Regions from separate parts of the Actinoplanes sp. L3-i22 genome, predicted to be linked through region 2. Evidence: riboswitches for the same ligand, from Rfam matches in the RefSeq annotation. Region 2 holds a riboswitch; the other holds the start of a gene.
The links. Region 2 has a riboswitch for cyclic di-GMP ahead of L3i22_RS45385 (Calx-beta domain-containing protein). Riboswitches for the same ligand answer to the same signal wherever they lie in the genome.

Region 1 (10,385 bases), 2.5 Mb from region 2:
GACGCGCTCCGCACGGACGTGCTGGCCGCGGGGGTGGGGCCGGTCACCGCCGCGCCGCTGCGCCGGCTGGACATCCCGGTCTCCACGCCGGGCCGGGCCCGGCTCAGCGCGCTCGTCCGCACGCTCGTCGACGAACTCCCCAAGCGCGCGATCTCGCTGCAGGTCAACGAGCACGCGATCACGCTGCGCGGCCATGCCGCGGTCGTCGACGGGGTGCTCCGACCGCTCGCTCCCGGCCCGATGGCGGTCCTCCGCGCGCTCGCGACGCCGCCCGGCCGCGTCCTCTCCCGGGCCGCGCTGTTGCAGGCCCTCCCCCGCAACGCGGACGAGCACGCGGTGGAGATGGCGGTCGCCCGGCTGCGCGCCGGCCTGTCCGTCCCGGGCCTGATCCAGACCGTGGTCAAGCGCGGTTATCGCATCCCCACCTGATCATTAACGGTCAAATTCTTCATTGCCTCGGTCCGCCGGGGTCCAGATCGTCGCTCCCGCGGGGACCCTTCCGGGCCTCGCAGGGCGCGGGGCGCCCAGAACGCGAGACCCTCCAGGGCGACGTCCGTGGGTGGGCACGGTTTCAAAGGACCCCGCGAGCCGGCCACCGGGTCAAGGCCCAGCCGCGGCCTGCGGGTTTGGATTTTCGGGGTGGACCGCAACCACCCACGGAACTGAGGCAGCGTCGGTGGCCGTTCCGGGTTTGTGGGGTAGACCGCAACCACCCACGGAACTGAGGCAGCGTCGGTGGCCGTTCCGGGTTTGTGGGGTAGACCGCGACCACCCACGGACGTCGCCCTTGCGGCCTGAGCGTTCTGGGCGCGCCAGCGCCCTGCTCAGGTCGGAAGGGTCCCCGCGGGAGCGACGATCAGTTATTGGCCGCAGCCGAGGCAAAAAAGATCTTCTGGAAAAAGCGGCCCGCGCCCGGCCGGAAATGATCAGGCGGGCGCGGGCCGGGGAAAACCGGGCGAAAGGGCGTCAGCTGACGCCGACGCCCTGCTCGTGTTCGGCGACCAGGGTGGCCATGGCGTGTTCGACGACGCCGATCAGGACGGTCTTGACCGATTCGCGGTGGCGGGCGTCGCACATCACCAGCGGGACCCGGGCCGGGATGGCGAGCGCCTCCCGGACCTCCTCCGCCTCGTAGCGAGGCGCGCCGTCGAAGCAGTTGACCGCGACGAGATAGGGCAGATGCCGGTTCTCGAAGTAGTCCAGCGGGGCGAACGCGTCGGTCAGCCGGCGGGTGTCGACCATGACGGCGGCGCCGACCGCGCCCCGGATCAGCTCGTCCCACATGAACCAGAACCGGGTCTGGCCGGGCGTGCCGAACAGGTAGAGGATCAGGTCCTCGGCCATCGTGATGCGGCCGAAGTCCATGGCGACCGTGGTGGTGCCCTTCTCCGGCACCTTGGACGCGTCGTCGATGCCGGCGCCGGCCGCGGTCATCACGGCCTCGGTCGTCAGCGGCTCGATCTCGGAGACCGCGCCGACCATCGTCGTCTTGCCGACGCCGAAGCCACCAGCGATGACGATCTTCGCGGAGGTGATCTCCGAAGGAGGGGCGCCCGCCCGCTCAGAGCTTGCGAAGTCCACTCAAAACCCTTCCCAGAAGATCCATCCGCTCCGAGTAACCCTTGCGAGGAGCGGCACTGTGCAGCGTGAGCAAACCGTCGTCGACCATGTCGGCGACGAGAACCCGGGCCACCCCGAGGGGTAACCGGGTGAGCGCCGCGAGCTCCGCGAGCGATTGGGCCTTCGGCTCGCACAGCACGGCGATGCGGTACTTGTCATGTCCGGCGAAACGCGATTCCTGTACGGCCGCCGCGCTGGCGACCAGGACCGCCTCGATCGGGATGTCCCGGATCGGCTCGGTCCGGCCGCGGGTCACCGCGTACGGCCGCACCAGGTTGCCCCGGGGATCGTGCGGCACTGTCATGTCGCGGTCACCTCATCTCCACCGGAATCCCAGTCGACCCCGGCGCCTAGTGGCTGACGGCCTCTCGGGTGGCCGGCGACAGCGCCGCGCCGACCCGCTCCACCAGCAGGGCCATCTCGTAGCCGACCTGGCCGACGTCGCAGCTGCGCGCCGCCAGCACGGCCATCGACGAACCGTCGCTGATGGACATGAGGAAAAGATAGCCGCTGTCCATTTCGATGATGGTCTGCTGCACCTTGCCGGCAGTGAACATCCGGGACGCGCCGTCGGTCAGACTGACCACGCCGGATGTGATTGCGGCCAGCTGGTCGGCCCGATCGGCCGGCAGATCCCGCGAGCATGCCAGCAACAAGCCGTCCGCGGAGACCGCCACCACGTGCGCGATGCCCGCGATGCTGTCGGCGAAGTTGTTGAGCAGCCAGCCCATGTCGTGCATGGTGGGAGGCCTGGTCACTGTTCATTCTCCTTAGGAGCCTGTGGTGCCACGGCGGCGGATTCGGCGACGCCGTCCGTCCGCCCTCGCTGGACCCCACGGGTGTACGCGGAGAGGAGCCCGCGTACGTCATCGGGGCTGCGACGATTCTGAGCGCGGGGCGTCTCCTGCACCCCACCGGGTACGAGCTGAGCCTGCGGGATGCGTTTCGGCAGGCCGGAACGGGTGATCCCGTGGTCCTTGGGAGCTGAGGCGTCCTGGGCCCGCTGCCAGCCCTCGTCGGCGGCGGTCCGCCAGCGATCCTCGGCGGCCTCGCGGGGCCGCGGCACGGCCGGGGCCGTCGTGCCCTTGCCTTTGCCCGCAGCCGGGCCTTTGCCCGCGGCCGGGTCGGACGTGGTGGTGAGCCGGACCGGGGCCGGCGCGTAGCCCGCGGTCGGCATCCCACGCAGGTCCGGTGTGGACGATTTGCCTGAAGCCTCGGCCTCGAACCAGTTGTGCTGCATCTCCACGTGGATCGGGGCGCCGTTGGCCGGCCGCGCGGAGACCGGCTGGGCCGAGACCGGCACCGCGGAGACCGGCCGCCCCGGGTAGGGCTGGGTGAACAGCGCCTGCGCGGACAACGACTGCCCGGAGACCGGCACGCTGGATACCGGCGTGCTCGACACCGGCATGCTCGACACCGGCATGCTAGAGACCGGCACGCTAGAGACCGGCACGCTCGACACCGGCTGTGCGGACGGCTCGAACAGCGGCGCCGACGGCAGGTCCAGCGGCGCGGTCGGCTGCGGCACCCGGGTCGGCAGCTTCGGCCGGTCCGGCGTGGGCCGCAGGTCCAGGTCCGGGGCCGGTCCGACGTCCAGCGCGGCCCAGCGGGGCATGGCCGGTGCGGGGCCGGGCGCGCTCCGGACCGGCGGCCGCACCTCGGCCGGGCCGTCGAAGGTTCCGGTCGTCTGCGGGGCCGGACCGGGCCGGGTCCAGCTCGCCGCGCGCGCCGCCGCCGCGGACGGCATGCCCGGCAGCACGGTGATCTCGGTCGGCAGGGTGATCTCGGCGATCGTCCCGCCCTCGCGGTACGGCAACAACCGCACCCCGATCCCGTGCCGCGCCGCGAGCCGGGCGATGACCGCGAAGCCCATCAGCCGGAACGCGGCGACGTCGACCTCGGTCGGCTCCGCGAGCCGCCGGTTGATCACTTCGAGCTGTTCCGGGGTGATGCCCAGGCCCCGGTCCTCGACCTGGATCACCGCGTGGTCGCCGTCGCGCCGCCCCTGCGCCATCACCACGGTGCTCGGCGGGGAGAACCGGGTGGCGTTGTCGAGCAGCTCGGCGACCAGCCGGACCACGTCGTTGACGGCGGCCGCGGCGACCGAGACGTCGGTGTCGATCGAGCCGAACTCGATCCGGTGGTACTGCTCCACTTCGGACTGCGAGGCCCGGAGCACGTCGACCAGCAGCGCGTCCTCGCGGCGCGGCGCGCCCACGTCGGCACCGGCCAGGACCAGCAGGTTCTCGTCGTTGCGGCGCATCCGGGTGGCCAGGTGGTCCAGGTCGAAGAGCTTGGCCAGCCGCTTCGGGTCCTCCTCGGTGCGCTCGATCTGGTCGAGCTCGCCGATCATCCGGTCGACCAGCGCCTGACTGCGCCGGGCCAGGCTGAGGAACATCGCGGAGACGCTGGTACGCAGCGCGGCCTGCTCGGCGGCGACCCGGATGGCTTCCCGGTGCACCATGTTGAACGCCTCGGCGACCTGGCCGAACTCGTCCCGCTCCTGGAGCCGGATCGGGTCCCGGGTCTGCGCGACGATCCGGTCGACGCCGCCCTCGCCGAGGCTCTCGATGTCCTGCAGCCGGCTGACCGCGTCGGGCAGGTCGCGGTGCGCCACGGCGAGCGCGCCCTCCCGCAGCCGGCGCAGCGACAGGTGCAGGTTGCGGCCCAGGTAGACGGCGAGCGCGATGGCCGCGATCAGGACCAGCAGCACCACCACGAACTCGAGGGTGGCGCGCCGGCTGGTGGCCGCGCTGTCGTCCGCGGCGACCTTGACGACCTCGGTCTCCAGGCTCGCCCCGGCCCCCCGGAAAAGATCAAGAACTTGGGCGTACGCCTTCGTCAGCTCCCCCGGCGACACCGCCCCGGCCCCGGCGAGCCGGGTGATCGTCCCGTCCGCCTTCGCCACGGCCGCGTCGGCCAGGGTCGCCTCGACCAGGCCGACCTGATCGGCGGTGGCGATCTGGCGGAAGTCGTCGAGCGCCTCCTGCCGGGCGGCCTGGGTGGCGATCAGCTCCTGCTGCCAGGTCGCGCTGACCTGACCGGTGACGCGGACCAGGTAGGCGGCCGCCTCCTGGTCGGCGACGGCGGCCTGGATCCGGGCGAACGCGGCCAGCGCGCGCAGTCCGTCGGCGACCATGCCGGGCTCGGCGATCTGGCTGACCGACTCGTCATAATCGGACAGTCCGTCGAGGACCGTGGCGTACTGCTCGGCCGCGGTGGTGAGCGTCACATCCTTGCGGGCGGTGATCGCCCCGCGGGTGTCGGTCAGCGCGCCGAGCCGCTCCTGGATCAGCTGGAGCCGGTCCCGTACCCGGGCCGGCACCTCGGTCAGCGCGGCGCGGTCCCGGCGGAACACCTGGACCTGCGCGTCGGTCGCGGCGACCGAGCCCTGGAAGGTCTCGGCCGGCCCGTCCGGATCGGCGAGGAACGCGACGGCGGCCATCCGCTCCTGGTGCAGCAGCCGGCTCAGGCCGGAGAGGTCGGTACCGAGCCGGGTCAGGTCGGCGACCCGGCCGGAGTCGGTGGCCCGGCCGCGCACTTCGATCAGTCGGACGGACGCCAGCACCAGTACCGCGACCAGCGGGATGACCAGAATGCCGGCGACTTTCGCGCGAATCCGGGCGTCGCGCAGCCACGGGAAGGGACCGCGTCGTACAGCCAGGCCCGAGGATCCCGTGCTCACGACATCTCCTTCGTGGTCGTCCCGCCTCGATGGGCGCCCCGGAATGCGATCGTCGCCGCCGGCGCGGCCTCGTCCGGGAGCTGCGGTCCGGCCCCGTCCGGCGCGCGCAGCAAGGTCCGTGCCGAAACTGGCACGGCGGCGATTTCATCAGACCCCCGACTGTTTTGGGAAGCCTGGATCCTCCCGGAAACCACCCGGCTGTCCAGGTGGTAGCCGCGCGCGGGGCCGGCCGGCAGCCGGGATCGTGGCGTTGACGTGCGCGAATACCTCATCCGAGACCACTTCCGCGGCCACGGCAACCGAACACCTTCACGATTCCAACCACTATGTGAGAGTCCTGTCCCGCGCCTGACGAAACCGCGGCTTCTGAGCAGGGGTCTCACGTTCGCAAGGATTGGCACGACGCGACGGACACGCTGTCCGTGCCGGACAGTGTCCACTCTGGAGAGTCGGTCTGGCAACCTATCCCGTACGTCGCCTTCAAGTGACCGACCGTAACCATAATTGATCGAACTCCGTCGATCAATGAAGATCCATACTTTAGGCTGCCTTAAGAAGCCGCGCCCCCACTGGCGTTTCCGCGGCGGTATTCCGTAACGTGCCCGGCATGGCAATTCGGAGCTGGGTGAAGCTACTGGCCACCACCGCCACGGCAGCCGCCGTGGTCGGAGCCGGCCAACTCGGCATCGCCTACGGGCTCGGCATCATCCGGCTGGATCGCATCCTGGACGTCACTGCGCGTGATCAATGGACCGCGCAACTCGCCTGGGTCGCGTGGATCACGATGAGCGCCGCCGCACTCGGCGCGATCGTCGCCACCGCTCTGCTGCCGCGCTGGCGCTCCCGCCCGCTCGGCGCCGGTGGCGCGCTGGCGATCGGCCTCGCCGGCGGTCTCGGCTCGCTGGCCGTCCTGCCGCTGACCATGCAGCCCGCGCGGGACGCGCAGGTCGCCGGGGTGCAGCCGGTCCTGGTGATCGGCATCGCCGCCGGCCTCGGCGCCGCGGCCGGCATCTTCGCGGGCTGGGCCGCCGCCGCCAAGCCGGCCGCCCGCTGGAACCTGGCCGCCCTGAGCGTGCTGATGTGGGTCGTCGCGCTGGTCTCGGTCGGCCCGTCGCTGCGCCCCGGCCACGCCGCCGCGGAGATCCACCTCGGCGTGCTCGGCGGCAGCCTGATCCCGTCCGCCCTGACCGCGCACACCACGTTCCTCACCATGCCGACCCTGGCGCTGCTCGCCGGCCTGACCGTCGGCTTCGTCGCCCGCGGCCGCCGGCTGTCGATGCTCGCCGCCGGGCTCGCCGGGCTGGCCGGTCCGGCACTGCTGACCGTGGCCTACCTGGTCGCCGGGCCGGAGCTCGGCGCGGCCGGGTTCCAGGACGACCCGTACTGGTCGGCGATGACCGCGTGCGGCGCCGGCGTGCTCGGCTCGGTGCTCGCGGCGATCGTCCGGGGCGCACCCGCCGCCGCCTCCTCCCCCGCCGCCGCAGCCTCGACCGCCCCGGCCGCCGCGCCCGCCGAGCCGGAGCCCGCCCCGCTGCCCAAGCGGGACGCGCCGAACCAGTCGGCCATCGCGCGGGCCGCCGCGGCCGCCGCGCTGCGCCCCGAGGACCAGCTCCGGCCCTCCGACACCGGGGTCATCGGCGTCGCACCGGGCACCCCGAACAACCCGTTCTCCGGCGGCAGCGGCAGCCCGTTCCGGGGCGGCGTGCCGTTCCCCCCGCAGCCCACCCCGACCCAGCCGCCGCCGCAGGCGCCGGCCCCGGAGAACCCGCCGCGTTTCTCCGGCCAGCAGCCGAACCCGTCCTCGGGCGGCTGGCGGAGTCGCCGGTCCGCACCCCCGCAGGCCCCGGCGCCGAGCCCAGGCCCAGGTCAGGGGCCAGGCGGCGACGGCTTCGACGGTTTCGCCGCCGGCCGCAACGGCGCGATGACCGCCGAGCAGCCCCGGGTCGCCGCACCGCGCGGACCGATCGTCGAGCCCACCTCGATCAGCGGGCCGTACCCGCCGGCGCCCGGGCGCAAGCCTGGCCGGGAAAATGATTATGTCGATTGGGTGAGCGGGCTCGGCGGCCAGTAAAAGATTCGTAAACTCCGATGGAATGATGCATCTGGGAGGTACCGCGGGACGCTCGGGGCAGGCACGATGCTCGATGTCCGGGCCCCATCCCCGAGTCGCATCGGAGTTCGAACGTGAACCGTCCCCAACCCCTCGCCCGCCGGGTCCTGCTCAGCCTCGCCCTGATCCTCGGGCTGGCCGGCAGCGCGCTCGCCGTCCCGTCGGCCGCGCAGGCCGCCGTCTACTCCACGTGCACGATCAGCCGCTGCTCGGCCGCGCGCACCGCCTTCACCGGCTGGCAGACGCTGGGCTGGCCGCTCAGCTCCGGCTGGTACTCCTGGCCGTACGGCAGCTACAACTACACCGGCGGCACCTTCCAGAACCGTGAGGGCTACCTGCCGTCGGCCACCTACAACGAGTACGACGTCTACTCCCGCGCCAAGGGCGCCTCGCGCGACGCGTACCGGATCGTGGTCAATCGCAGCACGAAGGTCGCCTACTTCACCCCGGATCACTACGTGACCTTCTACAAGCTCTGAACCCTTATTTGGTACGTGCTCGCGGCGGTCGTCTCAAGACGGCCGCCGCGCCGTTTTCCTACCCGGCCCGCCGTCGGTGCCGCTTTCCCCGCGGCCCACCGCAACCGAGCCGCAACCATTAGCACCCGACGGGCGCTCAGGCACCCCGAATCGATAGATCAGACCAGCAATTCTCCCGGCTAACCCTTAGCCAGAGCCCCAGCACGGCCGAACAACCCGGTGCCAGGGGATAACGAAGTCCGCTCGGCGTGAAGGGCAAACCCGGTGCAAGCCGGGGACGCAAAGCCACAGGACCCACGAGGTCGGCTGGGCTACCACCGAACGAACAGGGGATTCAATATGCGGAACATGATGCAGCTTCTTGGTGGCGTCGCGGTCGCAGGTATCGTCGCCGCCGGCAGCAGCGCCTTCACCGGCTACGGCGCCAGCACCGTGGCCACAACTCCTTACCTCGGCGGCACCTTCCACCAGGCTGTTTCGGGTGCGACGCTCATGACCGTCGCGCTCACCACCACCGCCGACCTGTCGAACTCTCAGGTAACCGAGATCCTGCTGACCTTCGATTCCGACACCCCCACCGGCAAGGCCGTCACTCTGGTCTCTGACGGAACCCTCGGCGGGGCGGGCACGCCCACCGGCATCTACTGCCAGGCCACCCAGGCGAACTTCACCTCCAACTGCAAGGTTGGAACTTCCTACGCCGCACCCACCGGTTACAAGACCAACATCAAGGACCTGACCATCACCGTGGCGTAGCACGAAACCGACATATGGCGGATACCGCCTCCCTACAGTGACCCTAGGGTCGTAGACGGAGGCACCATCCCCAAGTCAGTCCGACGTATCGCCTTGGCCGCCATCCTCGCGATGGCGGCCTTTGGCGTGTGGGCGGTCGGCACCCATCGCATTTCTTACGTAGTGACGCACGGCATCAGCATGAACCCCGTCTACTACGCGGGCGACCTCGTCATCCTTGCCAAACCCGATTTCTATTCCGTCGGCGACATAGCCGCATACCATGGCCCTGAGAGCGCGGAGGTCCTGCACCGGATCATCGGCGGCGACGGTGTCGGCGGTTATACCTTCAAAGGCGACAACAATCAGTCGATCGACATCACCCATCCCACTGCGGACGAACTCATCGGTCGCCCGGTCCTCCACGTTCCCCACGGCGGAATCTGGTTACGACCGCTTCTCAGCCCGACAGCGCTGGGCATGCTCGGATTCCTATTCGTCGGTGGCGCTGCCACGGCCAAAACCCGCAGGCAACTTGCGCGCGGGCATCGCAAGAAGAGGACGACGGGCATGGCAGGTGGAGGCGGTACCTGGTCGGCTGCCGCAGTCGTCGTCAAAGCCATCGGCCGACTGCACCCCGTCTTCCGCATCGTTGCCGTTGTCACCGCACTGTTCGCGCTGGCCGGCCTCCTGCTGGGCGTCCTCGGCTGGCTGAAACCGGCCACGCAGGTCGCAGTCAGCACTTCCGAGGCCGCCGAGTCGATGACCTTCTCCTACTCCGCGAAGGTGACGCCTTCCGCGGCCTATGACGGCACAGTCGCCTACTCCCCCGATCCCATCTATCGGCAGCTCGCCAAGTTCGTCGACTTACAGATGCAGTACCGGGGGAAACCCGGTCGAATCGACGTAGGCGCACGGCTGGTCGCACAGGGAGGCTGGCACTCCACTATCCAGCTGTCCCAGCCCCGGCAGTTCACCGCCGATCGATACACCGGCACGGTCACGCTTGACCTGGATGGGCTACAAGAACGGGCTACTGAAGCGGGCAAGGCGATCGGCGCCGATCTCGGCGCGATCACCATCTCGGTCACCGCACACGTTCAGCATGGTGACGGCACGTCCTTCGAACCCCAGCTGGGACTCGCGCTCGACTCACTGCAGTTGAACCTCACCAGCAATGCGGCAAGCCTGGTTGTCGACCAGTCGGGGTCGACAACCGGCGGAGGGGTCTATCCCCGGCAGATCAGCGTGCTCGGACGAGATCTGATGACCGCCGGCGAAGCTCGACGGTATGCAGTCTGGCTGCTTTTGATCGCCGTGGCCGGGGCGATCGGGATCGGGTTGGCGGCGCTTCGACATGTCCCTTTGGCGAGCCGGGCGCAGATTCAGCGGCGGTATGGGCATCTGCTGGTGCCGGTCGAGCCGATGACCAGTAAGCAGGGCGAGGCGGTGGTCACCGTGGCGTCGGTGCCGGCGCTGGTGAAGCTGGCCGAGAAGTACGGGCAGATGATCCTTACCTGGACCCGCCCCGACGGTGCCGATGATTTCGTGGTCCGGGATGACGGGGTCCTCTACCGGTACCGGATCGTCCCGGCCCGACCCGCCACCGCAAAGCCGCCGCTCGCCGGTATGCCCCACCCGGCCGCCCGCCGCGCCCAGAAGTCGGCAGCCCTCGGCATCGCCTCGGTAGCCGCCGCCAAACAGCCCGCGGAACAAGCCGACTCAACCGAACCCCACAGCCAAACCGACTCGAAGC
Region 2 (10,385 bases):
CAGTTCGTCGGCGTCACCGTGCACAACTCCACGGTGTCCGGGGTCACCGACGTCTACACCGACTTCCCGCTCTACGATGCCCCGGACGACCTCCCGCCGGTGATCGTCGCCCCGGGCCCGCAGTCGTTCGCGGAGGGCGTCGGCACGGCGAACGTCCCGGTCACGCTCGACTTCAGCGACAGCGCCGCGACCAGCACCGAGAAGACCGTCACGGCGGACTGGGGCACCGACCCGGACACGGCCGGCGACGGGACCGACTTCACCGCGGCGACCGGGACGCTCACCTTCGCTCCCGGCGACACCAGCGAAGACGTTCCCGTGGCGATCATCGACGACGCCGTCTACGAGCTGTCCGAGACCTTCGACGTCGGCCTCGCCAACGCGTCCAACGCGAGCGGGATCGACCCGGCCGGCACGACGGTGACGATCACCGACGACGACAGCGCGCACAAGCCGGTCTTCAGCGTGTCGGCCTCGCAGCCGGTGAACGAGGGCGGGAGCACCTTCTACACGGTGTCCCTGGACGTGGCGGCGCCCGCGGACCTCCACTTCACGGCCGCGATGGCCGATGTGACGACCAGCGCCGACGACTACACCGCGCCGGCCGGCACGTTCACCATCCCGAAGGGCCAGACCTCGGTCGAGGTGGAGGTGGCGACCACCGCCGACGAGATCTACGAGGCCGACGAGACGGCCACCCTGTCGATCGCGCTGGCCGCCAACGAGGTGAACGCGACCGGGGCGCAGGCGGATCGCACGGTGACGATCACCAACGACGACCAGGCGCCCACGCTGACGCTGATCCCGGCCGAGGGCGCGGAGGGCGGCACGGTCGCGGTCAAGGCGACGGTGACCGGAACCGCCCAGTCCGCGACGACCTACTCGCTGACCCTCGCCGGGGACTCGCTGGCGGGCGATCCGGCCGAGGGCGCCGACTACACCGACAGCGGACTGACGTTCCCGCTTCCGCCGGGCACGCCGTCCGGCACCGAGGTGACCCTGCGGACGGTCCCGCTGCTCGACGACACCGTCGCCGAGGAGACCGAACACCTGCTGGTCAGCGTGCACAACGACACGGTGGCCGGGGTGGCCGACGTGACCGGCGGCTATCAGATCACCGACGACCCGGACGACCGGGACCCGAAGATCGCCATCCCGGCGAACACGCCGGTGGCCGAGAACGACGGTCCGGCGGTCGTCCCGGTCACGCTCGACTTCAGCGACAGCTCGGCGTTGAGCACCGAGAAGCAGATCCAGGTCGACTACCAGACCAGCAGCGGCAGCACGGACGGCAGCGCCGACGCGATCTCCGACTACGACCCGCAGAACGGCACCCTGACCTTCGCGCCGGGTGAGACCAGCAAGGACATCGAGGTCGGGATCGGCGACGACGGCGCCTACGAACTGGACGAGTCGTTCGGCGTCGACCTGAGCAACCCGCAGAACTCGGACGGTCTGGTCCGCCCGAGCGGCACGGTCACGATCACCAACGACGACACCCCGGCGCCGGGATTCACCGTCTCCGACCCGGTCGTCGCCGACGAGGGCGACGTCGCGCAGTACACGATCACGCTCGACGAGCCGGCCGCCGCGACGGTCACCTTCGACGCGACGATGGCCGACGTCAGCACGCACACCGCGGGCGGACATCCGGGCTGGGACGACTACACGCTCTCGGACGCGCACCCGACGATCGCCAAGGGCGAGACCACCGCGACGGTGCAGGTCGAGATCAACAACGACGATACGTACGAGGCGGACGAGCAGGCCACGCTGACCGTCGCCCCGGCCGCGACCGAGCTGAACGTGATCGGGGCGGCGCAGGACCGCGGCCTGACCATCCACAGCGCCGACGCGGTCCCGGTGATCGCCCTCAACGGCGGTGAGGGCGCCGAGGGCGGCAGCCTGGACGTCGTCGCCACCCCGACCGGCGTGGCCGAGAACGATCTGACGTACTCGCTCACCGCGGCCGCCGACGCCACCAACGGTGCGGATGGGGCGGAGCCGAGCGACTACACCCTGACGCCGGGCGGCGGTTCGTTCACCCTGCCCGCCGGCCAGACCGCGCCGCTCACCGTCCGTACGCTCGGACTCGCCGACGACACCGTCGACGAGGTGACCGAAACGGTCAAGATCACCGCGACCAACACCGGCGTCCCGGCCGCCGGAGCGGTGTCCGCGCTGTACCGGATCACCGACGACCCGAACGACAAGCCGCCCGCGGTGGCCCTCGGGGGTCCGGTGACCGTCGCCGAGGGCGCCGGGACCGCGACCGTGCCGGTGAGCCTGGTCTTCGACCCGGCCCGCACCGCCGCCACCTCGACCGAGCAGTCCGTCTCGGTCGCCCACCAGACCGTCGCCGGCACCGCGAGCGCCAACGACTACGGCGTCGCCACCCCGAACCCGCTGGTCATCGCGGCCGGCGGCAGCGGCGGCACGATCAGCGTGCCGATCGTCGACGACCTGCGCAACGAGATCAGCGAGACGTTCCAGGTCCAGGCGACCGCGGTCACCCCGGCCGACGCCGCGATCAGCACCGCCACCAGCACGATCACCATCACCGACAACGACCAGAACGTCCCGCTGCCGACCTTCTCGGTCACCGGCGGGACCGCCGCCGAGGGCTCGGGCAACGCGACGTTCACCGTCGCGCTGACCGTTCCGGCCCAGGACGACGTCGACCTCACCGTCACCACCCAGAACGGCACCGCGACCGGCGACGACTTCCGGGCGCCGGCCGGCACGCTGCGCATCCCGATGGGCAGCCGGACCGGCACGATCACCGTCCCGATCGTCCAGGACGCCGTCTACGAGGGCGACGAGTCCGCGGCGATCACCGTCGCGCTGGCCGCCGGCGAGCGCGACGCCACCGGACCCGCGCAGGTGGGGTCGCTGACCATCGTCGACGACGACGCCCGGCCGACGATCACGCTGCGGCCGGCGACCGGCGCCGAGGGGGAGACCCTCGAACTGCGCGGCACGGTCACCGGGGTCGCGCAGCGTGACCTCGACATGGGCACCGTGAAGATCGCCGGCTCGGCGACCGGGGATCCGGCCGAGCCGGGCGACTACGACGACGACCGCCTGGGCTCGCTCAGCCTGCCCGGCGGCACGCCGGACGGCACGGTGGTCACCCTGGGCACGATCGGTCTGGTCGACGACACCGTCGACGAGGACACCGAGGGCTTCACCGTCACTGCCGGTGACGTCAGCGCGGACTACCGGATCACCGACGACCCGGACGACCAGACGCCCGGGGTCACCATCGCCGACGGTTCCGCGGCCGAGGACGACGGCACGGTCACCCTGCCGGTGACGCTGGTCTTCGCCAAGGGCACCACCGGCACCGAACGGACCGTGACGCTGCCCTGGCGGACCGTCGCCGGCACGGCGCTCGCCGACGAGGACTACACCGACTCGTCCGGCACGCTCACCTTCGAGCCCGGCACCGATCAGTCGACGATCACCGTGCCGATCATCGACGACAAACAGAAAGAAACCGACCAGAGCTTTGCCGTACGTCTCGGCGACCCGTCCCCGAGCGACGTCGTCCGAGCCCGGACGCAGGCGACGGTGACCATCGCGGACAACGACCGGGCGACCGTGCCGACCCTGGCGCTGAGCTCCGCCGTCCTCACCGGCAGCGGCCGGGTCGCGATCAGCGGCAAGGCCGGCGCCGGGTCCAAGGTCGAGCTGCTCGCCGCGGCCGGCACCAGCGGCGGGACGTTCCGGGTGGCGCAGACCACGACGGCCGACAAGGAGGGCGCGTTCACCTTCGCGCCGACCCTCAACAACGGATACCGGCTGATGGCGCGGGCCGACGGGCTCACCTCGCCGGTGCGTACCGTGCAGGTCCGCCAGGACCCGGCACTGACCGCGACCAGCGGGGCGAAGGGCGCGGTGACCCTGCGGGTCAGCGGCGACCCGGACCAGCCCGGGCAGGACGTCAGCGTGCAGCGCCTGGTCAGCGGCTCCTGGAAGACCGTGGAGAAGGGCGCGCTGAACGCGGCCGGGACGTTCACGGTGACGACGCGGGGGTTGAAGTCCGGGACGACGTACTCGTTCCGCGCGGTGATCGCCGCGACCGCGTCGCTCGGCATCCTGGGCGGCACGTCGGCGTCCCGCTCGGTAAGGGTCCGCTGACCCGCCCGCGGCCGTTCGCGTGATCTTCGCCCGCACGTGAACGTTTCTCTGCCCGGAAAAAGGCGTTCCGCCGAAAAGGTACGGATATGCCGGTTAGATTACGGATGGCTCCGCCTCACACGGACCTCTAGTCCGGTGTTTGCGCTGCTGAGGGCCGGGTTGACCGGCGCCCCGACCGCCCCAAGGTGCGGTACCCGAACAGGCAACCCCGTCCCGTGACGGGGACGCAAAGCCAGGGGCCTCCCCGCTGGAGGTTGCCCAGCCGCCGAAGGAGACAGGAAGAGAATGCGTTATCGACCAATCCAAGCGGCGCCGCGCGACCGGGCGCCGTTCGCGCTCTGGGGACGGCCCCGGATCCGCACTGTCCTGGCCGCTGTGGCTGCCTCCGCCGCCGCGCTCGTTCCAGTAGCGTTCGTCCCCACGCCGGCCTACGCCGCCATCTCGGGCCTGACGATCACCCCACTGACGGACAACTGGGAAGGTGCCCGGGTCGCGTTCACGGCGACCTACACGGGCGCGTCGTCCTCCGGCGCGATCACCTTCGCCGCTACCGGGGACGGCGTCGCGGGCACCAACTACGTCGCTACCCCGACCGTCGGGGTGGCCGCGGGCGGCGCCAGCTACACCTTCCCCGGGACCACGGCCGGCGGCGTCAACTCCGTGACCGTCTATGTAGACACGATCGCCGACGCGGCCATCGCGGCCCACACGATCACCCTGACCGGGTCCGACGCCACCACGCCGACGCCCAACACGCAGGTGAGCTCGACCACGGCGTCGGTCTGGAACTGGGACCCCGCCGCCAACTCCTACATCCTGACCGGTCCGGGCACGGTTCCGGAGACCGCGACCACGACCGGCACGGGCGTGAGCGCGGTCACCACGCAGGCGACCGCCTGGGTGAGCGCCACCCTTTCGGGATCCGCTCAGACCCTGGCGCACGACGTCGTCATCCCGGTGGCGTCGATGGACCGGCTCGCGGGCCCGGCGGCGGCGCAGGCCGGCACCGACTCCACCCGGGACTACACGGCACTTCCGGCCGGGTCGACGATCACGATCAAGGCGGGGTCGAGCAGCGGTGCCACCGGGGTCACTCTCTTCGACGACGCGATCGACGAGGACGACCAGAGCTTCGACGTCAACATCACCACCGGTCAGGCGCCGGGTGGCAGCGCGGCCTCCGCGGGCGGTGCGACGGCACCGGTGACGATCACCGACGACGACGCGCAGCCGACCGTGAAGGTCGCCGGCGGCGGCTCGGTCAGCGAGAGCGGCTCGCTCGGCTTCCCGATCTCGCTCTCCGGCCCGACGCAGCGCGCTGGTGCGGCTGTCCGCTTCGACACCTCGAGCGGCGACACTCTGGACAACTCGAACCCGGCGACCAGCGGCACCGACTTCACCGCCGTTACGAATCGCAGCGTGACCTTCCCGAACAACTCCACCAATTCGACAGTGCTCGTCAAGACCACGGGCAACGTCAATGTAAGCAATGTTCCCATCGGTGACGGGGTCGTCGAGGGCACGGAGAACCTCAAGGCCACCCTGAGCGCCCCGACGAACATCACCCTGGGCACGCCGGTTTCGGCCAGCGGCACCATCGTCGACGCGGACACGCCGCCGTCCGCCTCCACGATCTCGGTCAACGAGACGGGGGTCGCGGCCACCAGTTGGACCGAGGGCAACAGCGGCACCGTCGACAAGTGGATCTACCTGACGCTGAGCGGCACCGCCTCGATCCCGGTGAAGATCAACTACGCCTTCAGCGGTGGCACCGCCACCAATGGCACCGACTACGTCGGCAAGGACGGCTCGCTGACGATCGCGCCCGGCGAGACCAAGGCGAAGATTCCGGTCTCGATCATCGGGGACACCTACTACGAGAGCCCGGACGAGACCTTCAACCTGGTCTTGACCAGCCCGAACGCCACGCTGACGGGTTCCACGACGGCGTTCACCATCGCCGACGACGGTGACACCAAGCCGACCTGGAACCTGAAGGACGCCACGGTCGACGAGGGCAAGACCGGCGTCACCCAGGCGAAGATCCCGGTCACGCTGAGCGGCCCGACGAACGTGGACGTCTCGTTCACCTTCTCGGTTCCCGCCGTTGTGGGTGCGGGAACCACGGCGACCCAGGGAGCCACCGTCGCCGGCGGCACCGCCCTGGGTGCCAGCGACTACGCCCAGCCGACATCGTCCGTGGTGACCATCCCGGCCGGCCAGACCACGGCTGACCTGGTGATCCCGGTCAACGGCGACACGGTCTACGAGGGCAACGAGACGATCGCGATCCCGGCGCCCGTCGTGAGCGCGGGTTCCAGCAACGTGACGACGGGTACTCCGTCGACCGCGTCGCTCACGATCAAGGACGACGACGCCGCGCCTGCGGTCACCTTCAACTCGACCGGTGGCACCGAGGGCACGTCGATCCGCGTCAACGCGACCGTCACCGGCACCGCGGAGAAGGCGTACAAGCTGAAGTTCGCCACCGCCGGGTCCGGTACCGGTAACGAGGTCGCGACCTACAACACCGACTACTCGGGCAACATCGCCAACCTCGGTCTCATCGGCGGCGAACTGACCGTCACCGCCGGGGCGGCGACCCCGACGCTGGGCCAGATCGCCGAGTTCTACCTCGAGCCGGACAGCATCGACGAGCCGACCGAGACGTTCGGAGTCACCGCGACCGAGTCGTCCGCCTCGCTGATCGGCATCCCGGTCAGCACCGGCACGTACAAGATCACCGATGACCCGGGCGACCTCCCGCCGGCCGTCCACATTCCGGACGGCTCGATCAAGGAGAACGAGAAGTCCATCGAGGTCCCGGTGGGCCTGGAGTGGACCGCCGACAACTCGGCCACCTCGACCACCCAGACCCTGACCGTCCCGTGGGAGACCGCGGACGGCACGGCCAAGGCGGGCGAGGACTACGAGGCGTCGCACGGCACCCTGATGATCACGCCGGACGGCAAGGGCAACGTCATCAGCGTCAAGATCATTGACGACAAGATGAAGGAGCCGGACGAGACCTTCTGGATCAAGCTCGGCAAGCCCGGCCCGGCCGGTGCGAGCGTCTACAACAACATCTGGAACGGCACCGTCACCATCGAGTCCGACGACATGTCGAACCCGGTCGCCCCGACCCTGACCGTCACCGGTCCGGCCAAGGGCGGCGGCCTGGCCGCCATCTGGGGCAAGGCCGGCCCGAAGGCGGACGTCGAGCTCTGGGGCGCCCCGCTCCCCGGCAAGCTCGCCCCGCTGAACGTCACGGTCAAGGCCGACGACAACGGTGAGTACAAGTTCGTCTCCCGGGCAATCACCCAGGGCTGGACCTTCGCGGTCAAGTCCGACGGCATGGTCTCCGCGGCGAAGACGGTCAAGCTGACCCAGTCGCCGGCGCTCACCGTGTCGACCACCAAGGGCAAGCTGACGGCCATGGTCGTCGGCAACCCGAAGGCGGGCGGCCAGACGGTCACCATCCAGCGCAAGAGCGGTAGCAAGTGGGTGACGGTCGCCAGTGGCAAGACCGGCACGGCCGGCTACAAGGGCACGTGGAGCTTCAAGTCGAAGACGAAGCTGACCCTGCGGGCCCTGGTCTCCGGCAACAGCACGACGGGCATCGCCGCCGGCTACTCCGCGACGAAGACCATCACCATCAAGTAAGCATCGACTGACCCGAAAAAACGGGGGCGGCCTCACGGCCGCCCCCGTTTGCTTGTCTCAGTCCATCTCGACCACGGCCGAGGCGAACTGCGCCGAGTACAACCGGGCGTACGCCCCCTCGGCCGCGATCAGCTCGTCGTGCGTGCCCTGCTCCACGATCGTGCCGTCCTCCATGACGAGGATCAGGTCGGCGTCGCGGATCGTGGACAGCCGGTGGGCGATCACGAAGCTGGTCCGTCCGGTCCGGAGCGTGTTCATCGCCCGCTGGATCAGCACCTCGGTCCGGGTGTCGACGGAGCTGGTCGCCTCGTCCAGGATCAGGATGCTCGGCTCGGCCAGGAACGCCCGCGCGATCGTGATCAGCTGCTTCTGACCGGCGCTGACGTTCGAGCCCTCCTCGTCGATCTTCGTCTCGTAGCCGTCCGGCAGCATCCGGACGAACCCGTCGACGTGCGCGGCCTCGGCCGCCCGGATGACCGCCGCCTCGTCGAAGGAGTCCGCGCCGTAGGCGAGGTTCTCCGCGATCGTCCCGCCGAACAGCCAGGTGTCCTGCAGGACCATGCCGATCTGCTCGCGCAGCTGTTCGCGCGGCATGGTGGCGATGTCCACCCCGTCCAGGGTGATCCGCCCCCCGGTCACGTCGTAGAACCGCATCAGCAGGTTGACCAGCGTGGTCTTGCCGGCCCCGGTCGGCCCGACGATCGCCACGGTCTGCCCCGGCTCGACCGCGAGCGACAGGTTCTCGATCAGCGGCTTGTCCGGCGTGTACCGGAACGACACGTTCTCGAACGCGATCCGGCCCTCGACCCGCGCAAGATCGACGGGAGCCGGATCGGCGCTCTGCTCGTCCGCGTCGAGCAGGGCGAACACCCGCTCGGCGGAGGCCACCCCGGACTGCACCAGGTTCGCCATGCTGGCCACCTGGGTCAGCGGCTGGCTGAACTGCCGGCTGTACTGGATGAACGCCTGCACGTCACCCAGCGACAGCGACCCGGACGTCACCCGCAGGGCGCCGACCACCGCGACCAGCACGTAGTTGATGTTGCTGATGAACATCATGGCCGGCTGGATCAGGCCGGAGATGAACTGGGCCCGGAAGCTGGAGGCGTACAGCTTGTCGTTGTGCTGCCGGAACGCCTCCTCGGCCTCGTGCTGCCGGCCGAACACCTTGACCAGCGAGTGCCCGGTGAACATCTCCTCGATGTGCCCGTTGAGCTGGCCGGTGACCTTCCACTGCGCGACGAACTGCGGCTGGGCCCGCTTGCCGATGGCCTTGGTCAGGAAGAACGACACCGGGATGGTGACCAGCGCGATCAGCGCCAGCAGCGGCGAGATCCAGAACATCATCCCGAGCACCCCGACGACCGTCAGCAGCGCCGTGATCAGCTGCGCGAACGTCTGCTGCAGGGTCTGCGCGATGTTGTCGGTGTCGTTGGTGGCCCGGCTGAGCACCTCACCGCGGGCCTGCTTGTCGAAGTACGACAGCGGCAGCCGGGCCAGTTTCGCCTCGACCTGGTTGCGCAGGTCGAAGACGGCGGTCTGCACCACGCGCGCGGTGATCCGGCCCTGGAACACGCCGAACACCCAGGCGAACAGGTAGACCACGACCACCCAGGCCAGCACGTGCAGCAGCTTGTCGAAGTCGATGCCCTGGCCGGGGATCGCGTCGTTCATCCCGGCCAGCAGGTCGGCCATCTTGGTCTCACCGTTCTGCCGGAGCAGCTCGATGGCCTGTTCCTTGGTGACCCCGGGCGGCAGGGACTCGCCCAGCTTCCGGCCGACCACGCCGTTGAAGATCACGTCGGTGGCGTGGCCGAGCAGGCGCGGGCCGAGCACCGACAGGAAGACCGAGGCGATGCCGAAGAGCAGCACCAGGCCGACCAGCATCCGCTGCGGCGCGAGCATCTTCAGCAGGCGCTTGGTGGAGCCCTTGAAGTCCTGCAGCTTCTCCGGCGGTCCGCCGGCTCCCATCATCATCCGGGCGGCCGGCGGGCCGCCCATCGGCCGCGCGGGCGGCCGGTTGGGCGCGGTCATGCGGCGGCCTCCTGCTCAGTGAGCTGCGAAAGAACGATTTCCCGGTACGTCGGATTGCCGTCCATGAGCTCCTCATGCGTCCCGGTCCCGACGACCCGGCCGTCGTCGAGCACGACGATCCGGTCGGCGTCCCGGATGGTGCTGACCCGCTGCGCCACGATCACCACGGTCGAGTCCGCGATGTACTCGGTGAGCGCGGCCCGCAGCGCCGCGTCGGTGGCGTAGTCGAGGGCCGAGAACGAGTCGTCGAACAGGTAGATCTCCGGCCGGTGCACGAGCGCCCGGGCGATCGCGAGCCGCTGCCGCTGCCCGCCGGACACGTTCGTGCCGCCCTGCGCGATCGGGGCGTCGAGCCGCCCGTCCATCGCCTCGACGAAGTTCTTCGCCTGGGCGACCTCCAGGGCCTCCCAGAGCTCCTCGTCGGTGGCGTCCGGATTGCCGTAGCGCAGGTTGGTCGCGATCGTGCCGGTGAACAGGTACGGCCGCTGCGGCACGATGCCGACCAGCCGGGACAGCAGGCCGGGCTCGAGCTCCCGGACGTCCAC

Region 1: another riboswitch for cyclic di-GMP. It lies ahead of L3i22_RS03395 (hypothetical protein); the one in region 2 lies ahead of L3i22_RS45385 (Calx-beta domain-containing protein).

What each region holds. Positions count from the first base shown of each region.
Region 1 is NZ_AP024745.1:709,992-720,376, reverse strand. It holds gene L3i22_RS03430 (uroporphyrinogen-III synthase) at 1-429, shown strand, start outside; gene L3i22_RS03425 (ATP/GTP-binding protein) at 967-1,581, opposite strand; gene L3i22_RS03420 (DUF742 domain-containing protein) at 1,562-1,924, opposite strand; gene L3i22_RS03415 (roadblock/LC7 domain-containing protein) at 1,971-2,378, opposite strand; gene L3i22_RS03410 (nitrate- and nitrite sensing domain-containing protein) at 2,375-5,305, opposite strand; gene L3i22_RS03405 (hypothetical protein) at 5,913-7,376, shown strand; gene L3i22_RS03400 (ribonuclease domain-containing protein) at 7,490-7,894, shown strand; cyclic di-GMP riboswitch class I at 8,139-8,213, shown strand; gene L3i22_RS03395 (hypothetical protein) at 8,243-8,650, shown strand; gene L3i22_RS03390 (DUF5305 family protein) at 8,744-10,385, shown strand, end outside.
Region 2 is NZ_AP024745.1:10,232,298-10,242,682, reverse strand. It holds gene L3i22_RS45390 (Calx-beta domain-containing protein) at 1-4,143, shown strand, start outside; cyclic di-GMP riboswitch class I at 4,335-4,413, shown strand; gene L3i22_RS45385 (Calx-beta domain-containing protein) at 4,519-7,806, shown strand; gene L3i22_RS45380 (ABC transporter ATP-binding protein) at 7,864-9,840, opposite strand; gene L3i22_RS45375 (ABC transporter ATP-binding protein) at 9,837-10,385, opposite strand, start outside.